DNA from 3 places in the Ornithinimicrobium ciconiae genome. Region 1 is predicted to be linked to each of the others. Evidence: riboswitches for the same ligand, from Rfam matches in the RefSeq annotation. Region 1 holds a riboswitch; each other region holds the start of a gene.
The links. Region 1 has a riboswitch for cyclic di-AMP ahead of FNH13_RS17970 (C40 family peptidase). Riboswitches for the same ligand answer to the same signal wherever they lie in the genome.
Positions count from the first base shown of each region.

Region 2: another riboswitch for cyclic di-AMP. It lies ahead of FNH13_RS19805 (transglycosylase family protein); the one in region 1 lies ahead of FNH13_RS17970 (C40 family peptidase).
Region 3: another riboswitch for cyclic di-AMP. It lies ahead of FNH13_RS09905 (C40 family peptidase); the one in region 1 lies ahead of FNH13_RS17970 (C40 family peptidase).

Region 1 is NZ_CP041616.1:3,877,523-3,883,918, forward strand. It holds gene FNH13_RS17950 (toprim domain-containing protein) at 1-414, shown strand, start outside; gene FNH13_RS17955 (ArsR/SmtB family transcription factor) at 968-1,318, opposite strand; gene FNH13_RS17960 (cation diffusion facilitator family transporter) at 1,377-2,420, shown strand; one part of gene FNH13_RS17965 (IS3 family transposase) at 2,739-3,011, shown strand; one part of gene FNH13_RS17965 (IS3 family transposase) at 3,014-3,916, shown strand; gene FNH13_RS17970 (C40 family peptidase) at 4,138-5,079, opposite strand; cyclic di-AMP (ydaO/yuaA leader) riboswitch at 5,085-5,236, opposite strand; gene FNH13_RS17975 (sensor histidine kinase) at 5,420-6,396, opposite strand, start outside.
Region 2 is NZ_CP041616.1:958,071-964,466, reverse strand. It holds partial or broken gene FNH13_RS19940 (transposase) at 1-336, shown strand, start outside; gene FNH13_RS19715 (hypothetical protein) at 765-890, opposite strand; tRNA gene FNH13_RS04385 (tRNA-Thr) at 1,267-1,342, opposite strand; gene FNH13_RS19805 (transglycosylase family protein) at 1,494-2,234, opposite strand; cyclic di-AMP (ydaO/yuaA leader) riboswitch at 2,243-2,382, opposite strand; gene FNH13_RS04375 (serine/threonine-protein kinase) at 2,571-4,526, opposite strand; gene FNH13_RS04370 (alpha,alpha-trehalose-phosphate synthase (UDP-forming)) at 4,716-6,170, shown strand; gene otsB (trehalose-phosphatase) at 6,167-6,396, shown strand, end outside.
Region 3 is NZ_CP041616.1:2,169,240-2,175,635, reverse strand. It holds gene FNH13_RS09910 (aminoglycoside phosphotransferase) at 1-407, opposite strand, end outside; gene FNH13_RS09905 (C40 family peptidase) at 499-1,524, opposite strand; cyclic di-AMP (ydaO/yuaA leader) riboswitch at 1,525-1,688, opposite strand; gene FNH13_RS09900 (MFS transporter) at 1,877-3,217, shown strand; gene FNH13_RS09895 (LLM class flavin-dependent oxidoreductase) at 3,338-5,014, shown strand; gene FNH13_RS09890 (hypothetical protein) at 5,071-5,430, opposite strand; gene FNH13_RS09885 (M1 family metallopeptidase) at 5,494-6,396, opposite strand, start outside.

The DNA.
Region 1 (6,396 bases):
CATACGGACCCACGCAGAGTCGTCGCTACCCAGCTCGACAACACACATGACGTCAAGACCCGAATGGAGGAGCGCGATGCCCAAGCGCCCGAGGCCCGGTGGGTCGCGGTCGCCACACAGATCGACTCACGCCTCCCCCACGAGGCAGACTGGCCCGCGCTAGCCCGCGTCATGCAGCAACTGCACAACGAGGGACACGACGTAGCCGTCCTCGCCCAGAAGACCGTGGCCGAAGAACCACTCGCGGACCGATCCGCCCAGGACCTCCGCTACCGACTCATCACCGAACTCCCCAGCGGTCACGTTGCACCCAGACCGACCAACGACCCGACCAAGTCCCGTGCCATCGACCTGGAACGCAGAAGCCGCCTTTCTGTGGCTTCGCACCCAGATCAGCTCGGCCCCTCTCGGTAGGCCCGTCCGATCCTGCCCGCGCGCCGGACGAAGAGAACGCAACAAGTAGAAGTCCCTCCAACTCCGACCGCACGCACGTTCGACTTGACCTCTGCTACAGCAATGTAATGACAACCGTCGATACGAGAGGAGAAGTCTCATGAACTGCTGCGATCACGAGCTGGGTGGCCAAACTTCGGTGAGCGTGTAGCGGTGTGCGTGCACTGCGGCGCAGGGGGTCTGTTTGGAGCCGCCACGGTTCGCGAGACGGAGCGCTACCAACAGAACGCAGGTCGGGTCGCCGTCAAGGCCGCCACCCACAACCGGCAGATCTCATGTGCGACGACGGCCCAGGTGATGGTTGGCTTGGGAGGGTCGGCACACATCGACACGTAGGTCACAGCCGCATAGCCGTCTCCGTGGAGGGTGCTTCTGGCCCATGAGGGCGGCGACGAGTTGAAACTCAGCCGACTCGCGGCCGACCGGGCATCCATCGGCGCCGATCTCCACGCCGACAATGACGACCGGCTGGGACGTCGACGTGCGCGATCGCGGTGATAAGACAAACGGCCGCTCAGGCTCGGTAAACGTGATCTGCCCCGGAGGCTACGCCAGTCTCGTGCTCGGCACGGGACAGAGTTTCGGCGAGCAGCCTGTGAACATGGGGATCCTGAGCCGAATAGTAGATGAAGGTACCTACACGGCGACTGTCGACTAGACCGGCGAGTCGCAGCTTGGCCAGGTGCTGGCTGACGGCGGTCGTGGATGAGCCGATGTGCTCGGCCAGTGCCGTAACACTGGCCTCCTCCTGCAGTAGTGCCCAGAGGATCTTCACTCTGGTGGGATCGGCCAGCATGCGGAAAGTCTGAGCCGCCAACTGGGCGTGGACCTCCGTCGGCACCGGCAGGATGGGTCGCTCGTGCACCCACCCACCATACAACCGAAGATTCGTAATTGCATGACTACGCAAGTATTGTAGCAGCATGGAGAACCGGGAACCTTCAACTGGTAGCGCGCACCACCACGAGAGTCCGCATCAACACGAGCATGCCAACGAGCACGGTTCCGGCCTATGGTCTCGGGTCCGGCACGCGCTGACCCCGCACAGCCACGACCACAGCGAGGCCATCCAAACTGCCGATGAGGCCAGCCGGGAGGGTATCCGCGCCGCGTGGTTCAGCCTGGCCGGGATGGGCGCGACCGCCATCATGCAGATCGTCATTGTCGCCCTCAGCGGGTCGATCGCGCTCCTTGCGGACACGGTGCACAACCTGGGCCACCTGGCAACCACGATCCCGCTAATCATCGCCTTCCGCCTGGGCAGACGGGCGCCGACCCGACGCTACAGTTACGGCTACAAACGAGCAGAAGACCTGGTCGGACTGCTCATCGGCCTGGTCATCGCCACCTCCGCCGCCCTGATCATCTGGGAGTCGGTACGGGCGCTGAGCAACCCCCGCGAGTTGACTCACCTGGGGTGGGTCCTCGCGGCCGCACTCGTCGGCGCCCTAGGCAACGAGGCGGTGGCGATCTACCGCATCCGGGCTGGCCGTCGAATCGGGTCAGCAGCCTTGATCGCCGAGGGACAACACGCCCGCACCGACGCCCTGACGTCCCTGGCAGTGGTCGTTGGTGTCGCCGGTGCGTGGGCCGGGATGCCGCAGCTGGATGCGATCATCGGCCTGGTCATCGCCGCAGTCATCATCGCCGTCCTGTTTTCATCGATGCGGACTGTGATCCGCAGGCTCATGGATGGCGTAGATGACGGAACGCTGGACCGCATCGAAACAGTCGCCGCCGCCGTTGCTGGTGTCGTGGCGGTGGACCGGTGCCGCGCCCGCTGGATCGGGCACCGCCTGGAAACCGATCTGGACATCGATGTCGACCCCGACCTCAGTCTTCAGGACGCCCACGCTATCGCCTACAGGGTGCACCGCACACTGGTCCAAAATGTTTCACATCTAGACCGCGCCACCGTCCACGTCAACCCCGCTGGCATCCCCACGGCGCACAGCCTCGCCGTCTGACATGGGACATACCCTCAGCGCAAGGGACGGGCTGGTGAAACCGGACCACCCACGCGCGCTCGTGCGGTGTTGCTGTCGCAACGTGCAACCGCGCAGCTGGGGCGTACCCAGCAGGTGCAAGTGGTGTTGCCACCATGACCGACCTTCATGTCCGCGCGCAAGTTCCTCATCCGGACTCCGTCACCTCAAACTGGACCGCAACCCTGCTCGTGAGCAGCCCGTCTCAAGCCGCTTCACGACATAGAGATGGGACTGCTGCACGGGTAGGTGACACCGAGTCTGTGGTGCTGTGAGGCGCTGCAGGGAAGGATGTGCACCATGCCCAAGCCGTATCCCCAGGAGTTCCGTGACGATGTTGTCCGGGTCGCCCGACAACGCGAGGAGGGGGTGACGATCAAGCAGGTGGCCAAGGACTTCGGGATCTCCGAGTCGTGTCTGACGAACTGGATGACCCAAGCCGACCGCGACGCCGGGATCAGGCCGGGTCCGGACCGTGAGGAGCTGGCCGAGCTGCGGGAGGCCAAACGGCGCATCCGGCTGCTGGAGCAGGAGAACGAGGTCCTGCGCCGCGCCGCGGCGTACCTGTCCCAGGCGAACATCTCCCCAAAATGATGTACCCGCTCGTCCGAGAGCTGGCCGTCGACGGGATCCCCGTCACGGTGACGTGCCGGGTGCTGAAGATCGCTCGCCAGCCGTACTACCGCTGGCTGAAGGGACCGGTCACCGACGCCGAGCTGGCGGCGGCCCACCGCGCCAACGCCCTGTTCGACGCCCACCGCGACGACCCGGAGTTCGGGCACCGGCTGCTGGCCGACGAGGCCCGCGACGTCGGGGAGGGCATGTGCGACCGGACCGCGTGGCGGATCTGCTCGGAGAACGGCTGGTGGAGCGTCTTCGGCAAGAAGCGAGGCAAGAACGGCAGGAAGCCGGGGCCACCCGCGCACGAGGACCTTGTCGAGCGGGACTTCACCGCGGCCGGCCCGAACCAGCTGTGGTTGACCGACATCACCGAGCACGGCACCGGTGAGGGCAAGCTCTACCTGTGCGCGGTCAAGGACGTCTGGTCGGGCCGCATCGTCGGATACTCCATCGACGCCCGGATGAAGTCGCGCCTGGCGGTGCAGGCCCTGGACAACGCCGTGGCGACCCGTGCCGCGCACGGCATGGACGTTGCCGGCTGCATCGTCCACTCCGACCGCGGCAGCCAGTTCCGGTCGCGGAAGTACCTGGCCGCGCTGCGTCGCCACCACCTGGTCGGATCCATGGGCCAGGTCGGCACGAGCGCCGACAACGCCGCGATGGAGTCCTTCTTCGCCCTCCTGCAGAAGAACGTCCTGGACCGCCGCCGATGGGCCACCCGCCAGGACCTGCGCATCAGCATCGTGACCTGGCTCGAGCGCACCTACCACCGGCGCCGTCGCCAGGACCGACTCGGCCGGTTGACGCCCATCGAGTACGAAGCCACCATGGCCACAGCCGCCCCTCAGGCGGCCTGACCCAACCTGTCACCTACCCGTGCAGCAGTCCCGATACTTGTCCGCACCGCAGTGACGCCGCGGCCCCTGAGTGATCCTCATTCAGCCGGTCCCCTACAGGTCAACCGCACTCATCCCGCGGCTCAGTCACTCAGTTGGTTGGCTGCGCCAGGCCGGGCAGCGACCGTCTGCATCGGGGATGCAGGTCCGCATGTGGTCGCTGCCCAGGCGCGTGGGCATGGTCAGGGTCGACCGGCTGCCATCAAACCGGAGGCGTAGTTGATGTCGTTGATCTTGGACCCGTTCCAACTGGACCAGTCGCGCAGGGAGTGGATGACCTGCCCGTCCCCGAGGTAGATCGCGACGTGGAAGATGCCGGATGCGGAGCCGTTGTTGCTGTAGAAGACGAGGTCACCGCGTTGGATCTCTGAGAGGGGGACACGGTTCGTGGCGTGGTACTGGGCCTCGCTCTGATGGGGGAGGCTGATGCCGGCCGCGCGGAAGGCTGCTGTCGTGAATCCGGAGCAGTCGTAGGCACCGCCACTGCTCGAACCCCAACTGTAGGGCAGTCCCAGGTTGGCTTGGGCCCAGGCAATAGCTGCTTCGGCGCCCTGACCAGTGGCCGGCGACGCTTCAGGGGAAGATGGCTCGGGGGGTGCTTTCTCCCGGGGCTTAGACCGGCTCGCCGCGCTGTCCTCGGTGCGGGTGTCTGCAGCTGTGGCTTGGTCACCGTTTGTGTTCTCGTCACCGGCACCGCCGGTGTCCTCGGTGGTGGGTTCGGCCGGCTCCTCGGTGGTGGTCTCGAGGCGAGTTTCTGGTTCTGGCTCGGGAGTGACGCCGGTGAATCCGAGTTCACCGAAGTGCGCGTGCTGATCACCTTCGGCGGGGGCCGGGACTGCCTTGACCGGAAGATCACTGTCCAGGTCTTCGGAGGCCACCTTCAGCGCGTCCACAAGGGTCGACCAACTGTCAGCGGTCGGGTTCGCGACCTGGGATCTCTGCGGCACCGGGGACTGGTGGATGCTGACCGCGTCGACGGAGCTGGTCAGGATTGCCGGTGCTGCCGGGGCTGCGGCGCCGATGGTGGCGACGAGCAACCCGGAGGCTGCCAGGGTGGCGCTTCCGGATAGGGGCCGGGTCAGGTTCAGGGCGGCGCGGTGGCGCCCGGGCAAGCGTCGATTCATCACGGGGGTAACCTCTCCGGCGCCTGCGGGGTTAGCTGTCGGGCTCGGGCTGGAGTTGCCCGGCGCTGACCCAGAGAAGTTGAGTCAGCCCTGTGCCCCAAGGAACGTTCGGCGTTCCGCGAGTGGGTCCCCCGCTCTTGTCTGGCGGATGTTTGTTTGAGCCAGAGCGCTGACAAGATTCGGCGGACGCCCGGCACCTGCCCACGGCTGAGCAGGTTACAAAACGGTAACGGCCACAGGCGCCCCCGACAGCGCCTCAGGACCGAATCACGGCCGATCTTCATGGAACCTTCATCCAGGCCCAGCGGCGTGGAGGCCCGGGCTTTGCTGACGGCGGTATCTACGGGTTCGGCAGCCACCAGGTGACGGTGGTTCCGAATCCTCGGCCGGGACTGGTGATTGTGAGGTTTCCGCCGTGTGCCCTGATGATGCCGTGGGCGATGGTCAGGCCTACCCCGGAGCCGCCTCGTTGTCGGTCGCGGGCTGTGTCGACGCGGTAGAACCGTTCCAGGACGTGATCGAGAGCCTGAGCAGGGATGCCGTCGCCGGAGTCCGAAAGGGTCACCACCACCCGCTCCCCGGTGGACCGGGCCTCGAGCGTCACTCTCCCGCCTGCGGGGGTGTGACGGAGCGCGTTGTTCAGCAGGTTCGTCATCACCTGCCCCAACCGATCCGGGTCAGCAGACACCGTTGGTAGGGGCTGCTCGACGACTGTTGCCAGACGAACGCCTTTTGCCGCGTAGGCCGCCTCGTGTGCGGTAAGGGCCTGCTCGATGAGTCCTGGGAGTTGGACCGGTTCACACGCAAGGTTTAGGTGGTGTTCCTCGATGCGGGAGACGGTGCTGATGTCTTCGGCCAACCGTGCCAGCCGTTGTGTCTGTCCGCGGAGCATATCCACCGTCGGCGGGTCCAGGGCAGTCACACCGGTCTGGGTGCTCTCCAGATAGGCGTCCAGGGTGGCGATGGGGGTGCGCATCTCGTGGGCCAGGTCCCCCAGCATCTGTCGCCGTGTGGTCTCAACGTCCGCGAGGCGGCGTGCCATCTGGTTGAAAGAGTCGGCGAGCACTTCAAACTCCGGCCCCAGCGCCGGCGGGCGGACCCTGGCCCCGTAGTCACCTGCTGCGATGGTCGACGCCGCCTCAGCCACACCCTGTACCAGGTGGGCGACCCGTCTGGTGAGGTAGAGGCTTGCGACCAGCGCGGCCACGAGCGCGGCGCCTAGGGCAAGTACAAGGGCCAGGGTGATTGCGGAGCGGAATGCCTCCTCGACGTGGGTGGCCTCCTCATCTGGGTTCTCGTGCCCGGCCATCACCATGT
Region 2 (6,396 bases), 1.2 Mb from region 1:
GTTGCCATCGTGTGCCAGCGCCTGACCGTGACGAGGGTCGCCGAAGGTCTGGCGGTGTCCTGGAGCGCGGCCAACGACGCGGTGCTGACCGAGGGCAAGCGTGTTCTGATCGACGACCCGCACCGCCTCGACGGGGTCCAGGTCATCGGCGTCGATGAGCACGCTTGGCGGCATACTCGCAAGGGCGACAAGTTCGTCACCGTCATCATCGACCTCACCCCTGTGCGTGAGGGCACCGGCCCAGCACGGTTACTGGACATGGTTGAGGGCCGCTCCAAGAAGGCGTTCAAGACCTGGCTGGCCGAACGACCCCAGGCCTGGCGCGACGGCGTGGAAGTGGTGGCCATAGAGTTCAACACCTGTCCGACCAGGTTCTACCTGTCGGACATCGCCCGTGCCGACGCCTCGATGGCCGACCCGACATTCGGCCATGGCGTCTTCTATGTGGCCCCGGGTTCGCACTCCTTGGACTTCGTGAACAAGGCCATCTGGAACGGCACCGACAGCCGGCTCGTTCGGCTTCTTCCGGCTGGAGACGGCTTCGCTGTCCAGAGCCGACTGCATGGCCGACGGCTGGCAAGACTTCGGCACGCTGTTCCCGAACCAGGGACAGTGCATCGCCCTGTCCAACTCGCTATCGCATCTGACGGCCGCCAACATCGGGCCGGTCACGTTCGAGGCGTCTCCGTTCGGGACCGTTGCTCGCGGCCTGACGCCCCGAGGAGCTGGCACACGTGGGTCGGCCCCTTCGCCCACGCCACGACCTACGACACCAGGAGGACCGTCCCACGCACCCAGGCCGACCCCGGTCGTGAAGTGTTGACCACCACCGTGCCGGTGTCCCTGTCCCGCGCCGGTGCTGGCACGGCCTCGGTAGTGACTGTCACCATGACGTTGACTCCTCAGGACCAGGCCTTCTCCTTCGTCCCAGCTGGACAGTACGGATCCTTGGGCAACACTGCGTGGGAGCTCGTCGGAGACCCGACCATCTCCGACCCGTCGATGGTGACGACCTGGACCTTCCGCTCGACCGCACCGCTGACCCGGGGCGTGGCCTCACCGGCTACGCCACCGGCACCGGCTCTGGGTGGTATCTGCCGCGACGGTGACCCGGCGCGGGCACCCGCGATCCATGCAGCTGAACGCATCCTTCACGCTCCCGCGCGGGCACGTGTGAAGGATGCGTGCACGTGCACCGCGATGGCCGACCAGGCCGCACCAGGGCCATGCCACCCACCCGGCATACCTCTCCTCGACACTGACCGTTGGAGCCCCCGACAGGAGTCGAACCCGCGACCGTCCGCTTACAAGGCGGATGCTCTACCAACTGAGCTACAGGGGCGTGCCGCTGCTGGGCAGCGACGCAGGAGCCGACCACGGCGGGCGGCAACGACGACGATGCTACCTGCCTGTCGGCATCCGCACCGCCTTGGCCGAAACGTTGCGGGCCCGGTGCCAGGGACTCGCACCGGGCGCGCAACGTCGCGGTCAGCTCAGCCGATGACGTTGGCGTTCAAGTGCTTCTGCAGGGCGAGGACCGTCCGGTAGTTCATGAAGGTCGACCCGTCGCGGGAGAGGCCGAGGTAGTCCTGCAGCGCCGCCTGGGACTTCGGGCCCCAGATCCCGTCGGGATAGGCACCGACCTTGGTCTGCAGGGCCCGCGTCGTGATCGGACCGAAGATGCCGTCCTGGTAGGTGCCGACCCAGCGCTGGATGGCCGTGGTGGTCAGCGGTCCGCGGATGCCGTCGCGCGCCAGTGGCGCCATCGCTGAGTGCCCCCCGCCGCGTGAGGCGGAGCCGTTGTCCCTCGGCTGGGCGGGGGCGGGGGCGGGCGCAGGACTCGGAGCGGGGGTGGCACCGCCGTTGTCCCGCGTCAGCCCGGCTCGCACGGAGCAGACCGGCCAGGCGCCCGGGCCCTGGACCGCGAGGACCTTCTGGGCGATGGTGATCTGCTGGGACTTGGTGGCCTGGTGGGCATAGGGGGCGTAGGCGCCACCGCCGAACCCGGTCCAGGTCTGGGGGTGGAACTGGAGACCCCCATAGAAGCCGTTGCCGGTGTTGATCGACCAGTTGCCACCGGACTCACAGGCGGCGACGCGGTCCCAGACGGACTCGGCGCTGGCACCCGGGGCGGTGAGACCGATGCCCGCCACAGCCACGGCAGCGGCGACGGTCAGTCCTCCGACTCGTCGGGCGATGGGCTTGCGGGGTGCGCGATGCTTGGCAGTTGCCATGGTGGATGAACCTTCCTGACAGTGCGCCTACGGAGTTAGCTGTCGGGTTCGGGCGGTCAGGTGCCCGGCCGCTGACGCGGCTTCACCCCAAGACGCCGCAGCGGGCGTCGATGGTGGGTTCCCCATCCTCGTCTGGCGCCCGGACGGTCCGGGATGCGTGCCCTGGTGACGAGGTTCGGCGCCTCAGGGGCACACGCCGTGGGTGTGCTCTGGCCTATGCAGTTGTGGTCCGCAGGGGGCGAACCGAAGTGCCCAGACTAACCACAGTTGTGGCCCTAGCGGAGGCAGGTTGTGGACAATCGAGACTTCTGTGCAGGTCACGCCCCGGAAAAAACTTCAGGGCCGAAGTGCCTGCGGGATCAGGTCCAGGAACGGCGGTGCATCCCAGGTGGTCGGCCACCAGGACACCTGGTTGCCCTGGAGCAGCGCCCAGACCAGGAGTGCCAGACCGCCGACGAGCAGCACACCAGCCACCGCGGTGGTGATCGTGGGGTGCGGCAGCACAGAGCGCACCATGGTGCGGGAGCCGCGGCGCAGGGCGAGCCCGCCGGGCCCCCACCAGGCCATCAGCATGCCCAGCAGGCTGCCCACCGCCATGGGGAGCGAGTCGGCGACGCCCACCTGCAGCAGTCCGGACTCGGTCAGTCCCCCTGCGGTGATGACGGTCGCCGCAATGGCGAACGCGACCGGGAGCAACAGTGCCAGCCCGGTGGACAGGGCCGCCACGAACAGGTGCCAGGGACTGGTCAGCACAGTGACCGGCATGTCCGAGCGGCGTGGGCCGGCCTCGTGGCGACGCAGCACCAGAGAGGTCACCACGTGGTCGACCGCTCGAGCCGCGACCGACCAGATGACCAGCAGTCCCCAGGCGAGCAGCGGCGCCACGGCGGCGATGCCGACCAACGCCACCAGTCCGGTGGCCAGGGTCCCGGTGCGCATCGGTCGTCCGATGCGTGGGTCCGGGCCGCGTGCCGGCTGGCCGAAGCCCTGGGGCCCCGGGGCGGCGTAGGGCGACTGCCCGCCGGCCGTGTAAGGCACGGGGCCCTGCGAGGCGTAGGGCCCCTGATTGCCGTGGACCGGTTGCGGGCTGCTCGGGCGAGGAGCGCTTCCCGCCGTGCGCTGTCCGGCGCCCGGCCCATTCGGCTGACCGGCCGGGGCAGGATAGGAGCGTCCCAGCGGTGCGGCATACCCTCCGGCAGGTCCGGCCTGTCCGGCACCCTGCCCGGCTGGTCGCTGGAGCGGCGCCTGACGGGTCTGGGGAGTGGGCGCCATCGGCTGGACGCGTGTCGGGTCCACCCGCGGGGTCACCGCCGTGTGCGGCGACCAGCTGTCGCCGGAAACGGCATCGGTCCTGGCATGGACCTGGGTGTCATCAGCATCCGGGGCAGGGCGCACACCTGCGCTCCGGACCCGCACGGTCAGCGCCTCGGTCACCGGACGGTGAGCGGCGTAGAGCTCCAGCGCGCGCATGACCTCGTCGCTGTGTGGCCGTCGCTCGGGCTCTGGGTCCAGGGCGGCCGCGAGCAGCGGGCGGATCGCGGGGTCGACGTCGTCGAGCTGGGTGCGGCCGCGGATCACCCGATCCAGGACGACGCTCATGGGCCCACGACCAAACGGCGGCGTGCCGCTGTTGGCGAAGGCGAGGGTTGCCGCCCAGCCCCACCAGTCGGTCGCCTCGGTGACGGCACCGCCCTCGACGACCTCGGGCGAGAGATAACCAGGTGTGCCCATCACCAGTCCGGTCATCGTCAGCCGGACGTCGTCGGCGACCTGCGCGATGCCGAAGTCGATCACCACCGGGTCGGGGCCGACCATGAGGACGTTGCCCGGCTTGAGGTCGCGGTGGACGATCCCGACGCCGTGGATCGCGGTCAACGCCTCGGAGAGGCCGCGTCCGAGGTCCACCAGGGCTGCACCGGTGACCGGCCCCTCCGCGGACACCACGTGGTCCAGCGGTGGCCCGGGGACGAACTCGGTGACGATATAGGGCGCCGGGCCCTCGGTGTCGGCGTCCAGGACAGCGGCGACCCGTGGACTGCTGACCCGCGACAGGGTGGCCACCTCGCGGGAGAGCCGGGTCCGGGCATCGGGGTCGTGGGCGATGTGCGGGCGCAGCACCTTGATGGCCACGTCCCTGCTGCCGTCCTCGGGTCCGCCATCGGGCCGGGCGCGATAGACGACGCCCATGCCACCCTCACCCAGGCGCCTGCCGAGGGTGTAGATCCCGAGACGCCGTGGCGTCTGCGGGACACCCTCGGCGTGCCCACCGAGGGGCGTGGTCTCCGGGCTCATGGTCTCCACCGTATTGCGTCTCCTGGTCACAACAGTGCCAACTCGCGTGCCCACCACCCCGCGGATCGCGGGATGCCAGGGCTCCGACTAGGCTCGAAGGACAGCAACGATCGGGGCACCAGGATGGTTTCCCTCACGACCTGATGACCGTTCGTCCTCGCGATCTGACGGCCATATGACGGCACAGGAGTGGTTTTGGTTTCCGCGGCAGGCACCTTCGACTTCGTCGTGGCGGCAAACCGCCTGCCGGTCGACCGGGTCGTCGAGGCAGATGGTTCGGCGCACTGGCAGACCAGCCCCGGCGGGCTGGTGAGCGCCATGGACCCGGTGATGCAGGGACGCCGGGCCGCCTGGGTCGGGTGGGCCGGCGACCCCACCGACGAGATCGCCCCCTTCGACCGGGACGGCATCCGACTGCACCCGCTGATGCTGACCGTCACCGAGATCCAGGATTACTACGAGGGCTTCAGCAACGAGACCCTGTGGCCGCTCTATCACGACGTCATCGTGCCGCCGCGCTACCGACGCCGGTGGTGGGCCGCCTACGAGCGCATCAACACCCGGTTCGCCGAGGCGGTCGCCGACCTGGCCGCCCCGGGAGCGACGGTGTGGATCCACGACTACCAGCTCCAGCTGGTGCCCAGCATGCTCCGGGCAGCGCGCCCCGACCTCAGGATCGGCTGGTTCAACCACATCCCGTTCCCGCCGGTCGAGTTGTTTGGGCAGTTGCCCTGGGGCCGCTCCGTCCTCCGCGGCCTCCTCGGCGCCGACTTCCTGGGCTTCCAGCGCACCAACGACGCCGGCAACTTCATGCGGGCCTGCCATCAGCTCCTGGGCACCACCTCCACCGGAGACGTCGTCTCCTGGGCCGGTGCCGACGACGACCTGCTGGGCGCGGAGCCGCGCCGGGTCCGCACGGGCGCGGTGCCGATCTCGATCGACTTCACCTCCATGGACGAGCTCGCCAGGGAGCCGGCGGTGCGCCACCGGGCCGCCGAGATCCGGGCATCCCTCGGCGATCCGCAGACGGTGCTGCTGGGCGTGGACCGTCTCGACTACACCAAGGGCATCCGGCACCGGCTGCGAGCGATCTCCGAGCTCTTTGCTGACGGAGAGATCACCACGCCGGACGTCACCCTGCTGCAGATCGCGACGCCGAGCCGTGAGCGGGTGCGGGCCTACCAGGAGCTGCGCAGTCAGATCGATGGACAGGTGGGCCGGATCAACGGCGACTTCTCCGGCATCGGGGCCAGCGCCGTGCACTATCTGCACCACTCCTACCCCCGCGAGGAGATGGCCGCGCTCTATCTCGCCGCCGACGTCCTGCTGGTCACCCCCCTGCGGGACGGCATGAATCTCGTCGCCAAGGAGTATGCCGCCAGTCGCTGGGACGGTGGCGGCGCCTTGGTCCTCAGCGAGTTCACCGGTGCCGCTCAGGAGCTGAGCCAGGCGTTCCTGTGCAACCCGCACGACATCGTCGGCCTGAAGCAGACCATCCTGCGCGCCATGCGCGAGGACCCGGCCGCACTGCGCAAGCGCATGCTGGCCATGCGTCGACGGGTGCGCACCCATGATGTGCACGCCTGGGCCCGTCGCTACCTCGACGCGCTGGAAGCCGCCCCCGGGAAGCCGTCCCGCGGATGAGCGGGGCAACTGCGCTGCTCCAGGCGCTGGAGCAGTTCGCGACCCTCCCCCGGGTCCTGATCGCCGTCGACTTCGACGGCACCCTCGCCCCGCTGGTCGACGAACCCATGGCCGCGCGGGCCCTGCCGGGCAGCCTGGACGTGCTCACCGACCTGGCTCGCCTCTCGGACACGGTGGTGGCTGTGGTCTCGGGACGGGACCTGTCGACCCTGCGTCAGCTCACGGG
Region 3 (6,396 bases), 1.7 Mb from region 1:
CGTTCGGCGCGTGACCACCGGTCGTGGCGGGTGCGCAGGCCGGACGGTGGCACGATCAGCGCAGCCTTGAGGTGGGCATGCAGCAGTCGACCGGTGGCTACCAGCACGTCGAGGTCCTGGCAGGCACGGGTGCCCGGCTCGAAGCGGGTCGCGCCCCACCCGTCGACCACCCACCGCAGGTCGCGTGTCGGGATGGGCATGGCCAGACGCAGCGACCTGGTCTGCTCGTGGTCCAACTGCGCAGCGAGACGAGCCAGCACCGGACTGAGCCAGGAGGCCGTGTCTGCGTCGCGCCCTGGGGACAACACCAGGTCACCGGCGAGGACGCTGGTGCCCCTGCCGCCCTGAAGGGCGATGGCATGCCCGGGGACGGCGAAGAGGTCAAAGACCTCGGGGGGTGGCTGCACGGCTCCCACGATGTCACAGCACAACGCCACCGGGCGTGGTCACGAGGTGACCACGCCCGGTGGCGTCAGAGCTGAGGTGGGGCGTGCTGCGTCAGGGGCGACCAGCGGCGAACAGGCCCGGGGAGTAGTTCATCCCGGTGACCTTGGAGCCGCTGAAGCCGCTGCCGTCGCGCAGCGAGTGGATGACCTGACCGTCACCGAGATAGATGGCGACGTGATAGATGCCGCCACCGTTGCTGTAGAAGAGCAGGTCGCCGCGCTGGATGTTGCTCAGCGACACACGGCTGGTGGCGCTGTACTGCGCCGAGCTGCCGTGCGGCAGGCTCTTGCCGGCCGAGGCATAGGCGGCCTTGACGAAGCCGGAGCAGTCGTAGCCACCGCCGCTGTCAGAGCCGTAGATGTAGGGCAGGCCGAGGTGGGCGTAGGCCCAGCCGATGGCTCCCTCGCCACCGCCGGACGGCGGTGCCGGGGCGGGTGCCGGCTCAGGCTTGGGCTCCGGGGCGGGCTCGGGCTTCGGTGCCGGAGCAGGGGCCGAAGCGGCGGGCGCCTCCGTGCGGGCCTCCGAACGGCTGCTCGACGAGGTCTCCGTCCGAGCCTCGGCAGCAGAAGCACCCTCGGTCTGCGGGGCGGACGTCTCGACAGACGTCTCGGCGGGCGCCTCGGGAGCGGCCACCTCGACCGGCTCCTCGACGACAGGGGTCACCCCGACGAAGCCGAGTTCGCCCATAGGCGCGTTGGCGGCGTCGGCCGGAGCGGCCACGGCCACGGCCGGGACATCGGCCGCACTGACGGTGTCAGTGACGGTCGGCAGGGTCAGTGAGGACGCGCTGCCGGTGAGCGCGGCCGCAATGGCCTGGACGCCCTCCGACTGGTCCGAAGCGGTGGCAGCGAGCTGTCCGGTCGAGATGGTCTCGGAGCCGGAGACCGGCGCGAGGGCAGCCATCGCCGACTCGAACTCGGTTGAGGGCTGAGTGGTGGCGACCAGGATGGAGGACGCCAGCAGTCCGCCGGAAGCGGCGACTGAGAATGTTGAGGTGGCTGAGTAGCGGCCCTGGGCAAGGGCACTAGAAATGCGGCTGGGCGCGCGGTGGCGTCCGCCGGGGGCAGTCTGGGTCACGAGGTACCTCTCCATCGCCTACGGAGTTAGCTGTCGGGCGCGGGCTGGAGTGTTGCCCGGGTCCGACCTGTTGCCAGGCCGGGCCTTAGCCCCAAGGGAGTTTCCTCCCGGGGAAGTGGGTTCCCCGTTCTTGTCAGTCGTCACAAAGGAGGCACGCGATCCGGTGACAAGACTCGGCGTCCGGACTGCGGGATTCGTCGTTCGACGAACCTGGACAACGGTACAGGGTCGAGACACCAAAGTCACAAAAGGGTAACGAACGACACGTTCGTGTCGCATGAGTGTGTGCCGAGTTGACCGTCAGCAGCCATCCTCGTGGCCGGCTCTTGACCGTCGGTGCCACACTACGTCGGTGACCGATCCCGGTGGGCCTTCTCCAGTGCTTGAGACTCGCGATGTCGTTGCGCTGCAGACCCGCACGGTGCGGACCCTGATGGGCAGTCAGGTCCTGGGCGGTGTCGGGGTGGCCAGCGGCATCGCCGTGGCGGCACTGATGGCCGCGGACATCAGTGGGCGCGATGACCTCTCGGGGCTGGCCAACACCACGCAGGTCCTCGGTGGGGCCCTGCTGACCATCCCGATCGCGGCACTGATGGCAGCGCGCGGTCGGCGGGTGGGCCTGATGGCGGCCTATCTCATTGGCACCCTCGGTGCTGGCCTGGCCATCCTCGCGGCCGAGCTGGGCAGCTTCCCACTCCTGCTGCTGGGCACCGCGCTGTTCGGCGCCTCGTCGACGGCCAACAGCCAGGCACGCTACGCCGCGGTCGACCTTGCCGTGCCTGCTCGTCGCGGTCGGCAGCTCAGCCTGGTCGTCTGGGCCACCACGCTCGGCTCCGTTCTCGGGCCCAACATGCTCGGTCCTGGCAAGGCGATGGCCGAGTCACTGGGTCTTCCCCCGCTCGCCGGCGCCTGGGTGTTCAGCGCCGCCGGCTTTGTCCTGGCCGCGGTCCTGGTCAACGTCCTGCTGCGGCCCGATCCACTGTTGACGGCTCGAGCACTGGCGCTGCCCCCGCCGGCCAAGGGCGTCGCGGTCGATCCGGCACCGACTGACGCGCCCGCCGACGACGCCCTGGCCCGGACCCCCCGCGTGGGACAACGGGGCTCGGTGGTCCACGGGGCCCGGGCGATCCTCGCCTCCCCCACCGTCCTGCTCGGGACGGTGACGGTCACCATCGGGCATGTCGTGATGGTCGCCGTGATGGTGATGACCCCGATCCACATGGCGCACGGTCATGCCGAGGTGGAGGTCATCGGCTTTGTCATCTCGATGCACATCCTGGGCATGTACGGCCTGGCCCCCGTGGCCGGCTACCTCACCGACCGTCGTGGGTCACGGCCGGTGATCCTGGGCGGTGTCGGGATCCTGGTCCTGGCCTGCCTGCTCGCGGCCACCTCCTCCACGGGGTGGTCCGCTGGGCTGCTGGCCGGTCTGTTCCTCCTCGGGCTGGGGTGGTCCTGCACGATGGTCGCTGGCTCGCACCTGATCGCCGCGGGCGCCCAGGTCGAGGACCGGGCCTCGGTGCAGGGTGCATCCGACCTGATCATGGGGCTGTCGGCGGCCGCCGCAGGTGCTCTGGCCGGGGTGGTCGTGCAGCACCTTGGCTATGACTGGCTCGGCGCGATGGGAGCTCTGACCGCCCTGGCGCTGGGTGGCTACACGGTGGTCACGGGTCGTCGGGTCACCGAGACCTAACGCGGCTCCGAGGGGAACAGTCCCGTGATGATCACCCCGGCCACGCACCGGCTCTCCCCCTGCCGCTTCGCCCCTTCCTGAGCGGGACTAAACCCGACGGAGCCCGGCGTTTAGACGGGCGTGACCACCTCACTGCCGCAGACCGTCTCCGACTATGGCCACGAACTGCTGTTCGGCACGTTCCACACCCCGGTGAACCAGCAACCCCAACAGGCGGTGTCACTGGCCCAGCTCAGCGAGGGGGCCGGACTGGACCTGGTCACCTTCCAGGACCACCCCTACCAGTCGGCCTTCCTGGACACCTGGACCCTGCTGAGCTATGTCGCGGCACGCACCGAGCGGGTGCACCTGGCACCCAACGTCGTCAACCTGCCGCTGCGGCAACCGGCCGTGCTGGCGCGCTCTGCGGCGAGCCTGGACCTGCTCAGCAACGGCCGGGTCGAGCTGGGGCTGGGCACCGGTGCCTTCTGGGACGCGATGGTCGCGATGGGCGCGCAGCGGTTGACCCCCGGTGAGTCCGTGCAGGCGCTGGAGGAGGCGATCGCGGTCATCCGGGGCATCTGGGCGGCGGATGAGCCCTCCGTGCTGCGCGTCGAGGGTGAGTTCCACCGTGCCGTGGGGGCCAAGCGCGGTCCGGCGCCCGCCCACGACATCGGGATATGGCTGGGCGCCTACAAGCCACGGATGCTGCGCCTGACCGGTCGGCTGGCCGACGGCTGGCTGCCCTCCGAGGGCTACCTGAAGTCCGACGACGATCTGCGCGTCGGCAACGAGACCATCGACGAGGCCGCCGACGCGGTGGGACGGGATCCCCGCGATATACGCCGGCTGCTCAACATCAACCCGCCCCGTGGCGGGGTTGATGCCTGGGTGGAGCGTCTGGCCCAGCTGGCCCTCAACCACGGCATCGGCACCTTCATCCTCGCCGCAGACGACCCGCAGAGCATCGAGGCGTTCGGGCAGGAGGTCGCGCCGGCGGTCCGTGAGCTCGTCGCCTCCGAGCGCAGGTATGCCGACACGCAGGTGACCCCCGCTGCTGCCCCGACCGCCGCTCCGGAGAGCAATGCCCGCCGGCGGATTGTGACGCAGGCTCCCGCCGACGCTGACCCGGTGCCCGAGGGTGAGGGGTCCAGGCTCGCGGACCAGGGTGGCTCGGGATCGCACGGCGCCGCCGAGAGTCAGTACGACCGGCTCGGGGTGCACCCCACCCCGGACGACGGGACCCGCCTGGGCGCCACGATGCCGTGGGACGAGGGGTCCCGGCCCATGCGGGAGGAGTCCGGGCCCGAGGTGACCTATACCGCCCGGGGCGCGCAGATGGGCAAGCACCTGATCGACGTGCACGACATGCTGCGCGAGGAGCTCACCCAGGTGCGCTCGATCATCGAGCAGGTCAAGGCCAACACTCTCGACGTGGGCTCGGCGCGGTCCTCGCTCAACGAGATGACGATGAAGCAGAACAACTGGACCCTGGGCGCCTACTGCTCGCGCTACTGCACCACGGTCACCCAGCACCACAGCCTGGAGGACGCCTCGGTCTTCCCGCACCTGCGCAGCGCGGACAGGTCCCTGGCCCCGGTGCTGGACCGCCTCGAGCAGGAGCATGTCGCGATCCACGACGTGATCGAGGCCGTGGACCGGGCGCTGATCGACTTCGTCGCCACCCCTGACGACTTCTCTGCGCTCGACGAGGCGGTCAACGCCCTCAGCGACACGCTCCTGTCACACCTGGCCTATGAGGAGGACCAGCTCGTCGAACCGCTGGCTCGGTTGGGCTTCTATCCCGGCCAGGGCTGAACTCAACCGGACGGTCCCGACCTGTGCCGACCTGGGCGCGGTGCCGAGGCCTGAGCTCAGGACAGCCGCAGCCGGTCGGTGCCCACGGGCGCCCGGAGGTGCGTGCGCTCGCCATAACGGTCCGCGTGCTCGAAGAAGTCGACGAGCTGCACGGTCACACCGGCGGGCGAGGCCTCGACCAGCTGGGCGCTGATCCAGTCCTGACCATCACGCAGTTCCCACTTCTCCGCGAGATAGCTCATCCCCACCGCATGGAGCCGCTCCTCGGCCGCCTCAAGGTCACCGACACCGGAGAGCGGGTGGCCAAAGACCGTCAGCGGCTGCCAGCCGTCCCCGTCAGGTGCCACGAAGCCGATCAGCTCGCCGTCCTCGCGTCGGACGGATTGCCAGGTCTCGGGCGGGCTGGTGCTGCTCATGCAGGCAGGATGGCCGAGAAGTGGGCGCGCCTCAACAGGGTTTCCGGCTCTCACGTCTGACGGTCAGGGCAGCGGCGGCAGGGCGGTCTCGTGCAGCCAGGGGCCGAACCAGGCCGCCAGGTCCCGCCCCGCAACCTCCGAGCAGTGCGCGACGAAGTCTGCCGTGCTGACCGAGCCGCCGCGGTGCGTGGCGACCCAGGAGCGCAGGATGTCGAAGAAGACCTGGTCACCCACCTCGGCGCGCAGGGCGTGCAGGGTCAGCGCCCCGCGCTTGTAGACCCAGTCCTCGAACATCTCCGAGGCGGTGGGGTCGCTGAGCACCGTCTTCTGGGAGGCTCCCGCGAGGATGGCGTGGTGGTGGCGGGCCCAGTCGGCCACAGAGCGCTGACCGCTGGCCTCCGACCAGAGCCACTCGGCATAGCAGGCGAAGCCCTCGTGCAGCCAGATGTCGCGCCACTCCCGCGCTGTCACGGCGTTGCCGAACCACTGGTGGGCGAGCTCGTGCGCCACCAGGCGCACCGAGTCCCAGTCCGCTGCAGCAAAGTTGCGGCCGAAGGTGGACAGCGAGGCCGACTCCAGCGGGATCTCCAGGGGGTCGTCGGTGATCACCGTGGTGTAGCCGGTGAACGGGTAGGGACCGAACCGGTCCACGAACAGCGCCATCATCTCCGGCTGCCGGCCGAAGGACGCCGAGAAGCCGTTGTTCTTGATGCCCGCCGGACCGACCACCCGCAGCGGCACCACGGACTTCTGCGTGATCACCTGATAGCGGCCGATCTGGACGGTGGCCAGGTACGAGGAGATCGGCTGGGTCTGGCGGAACGTCCAGGTGCGCTGTGCACCGCGACGCTGCTGCGTGACCAGCTCACCGCTGAACTCCACCTGATAGTCCGCTGCCGTGGTGAGGGTCAGCTCATAGGTCGCCTTGCTGGAGGGCCGGTCGTTGCACGGGAACCAGGACGGCGC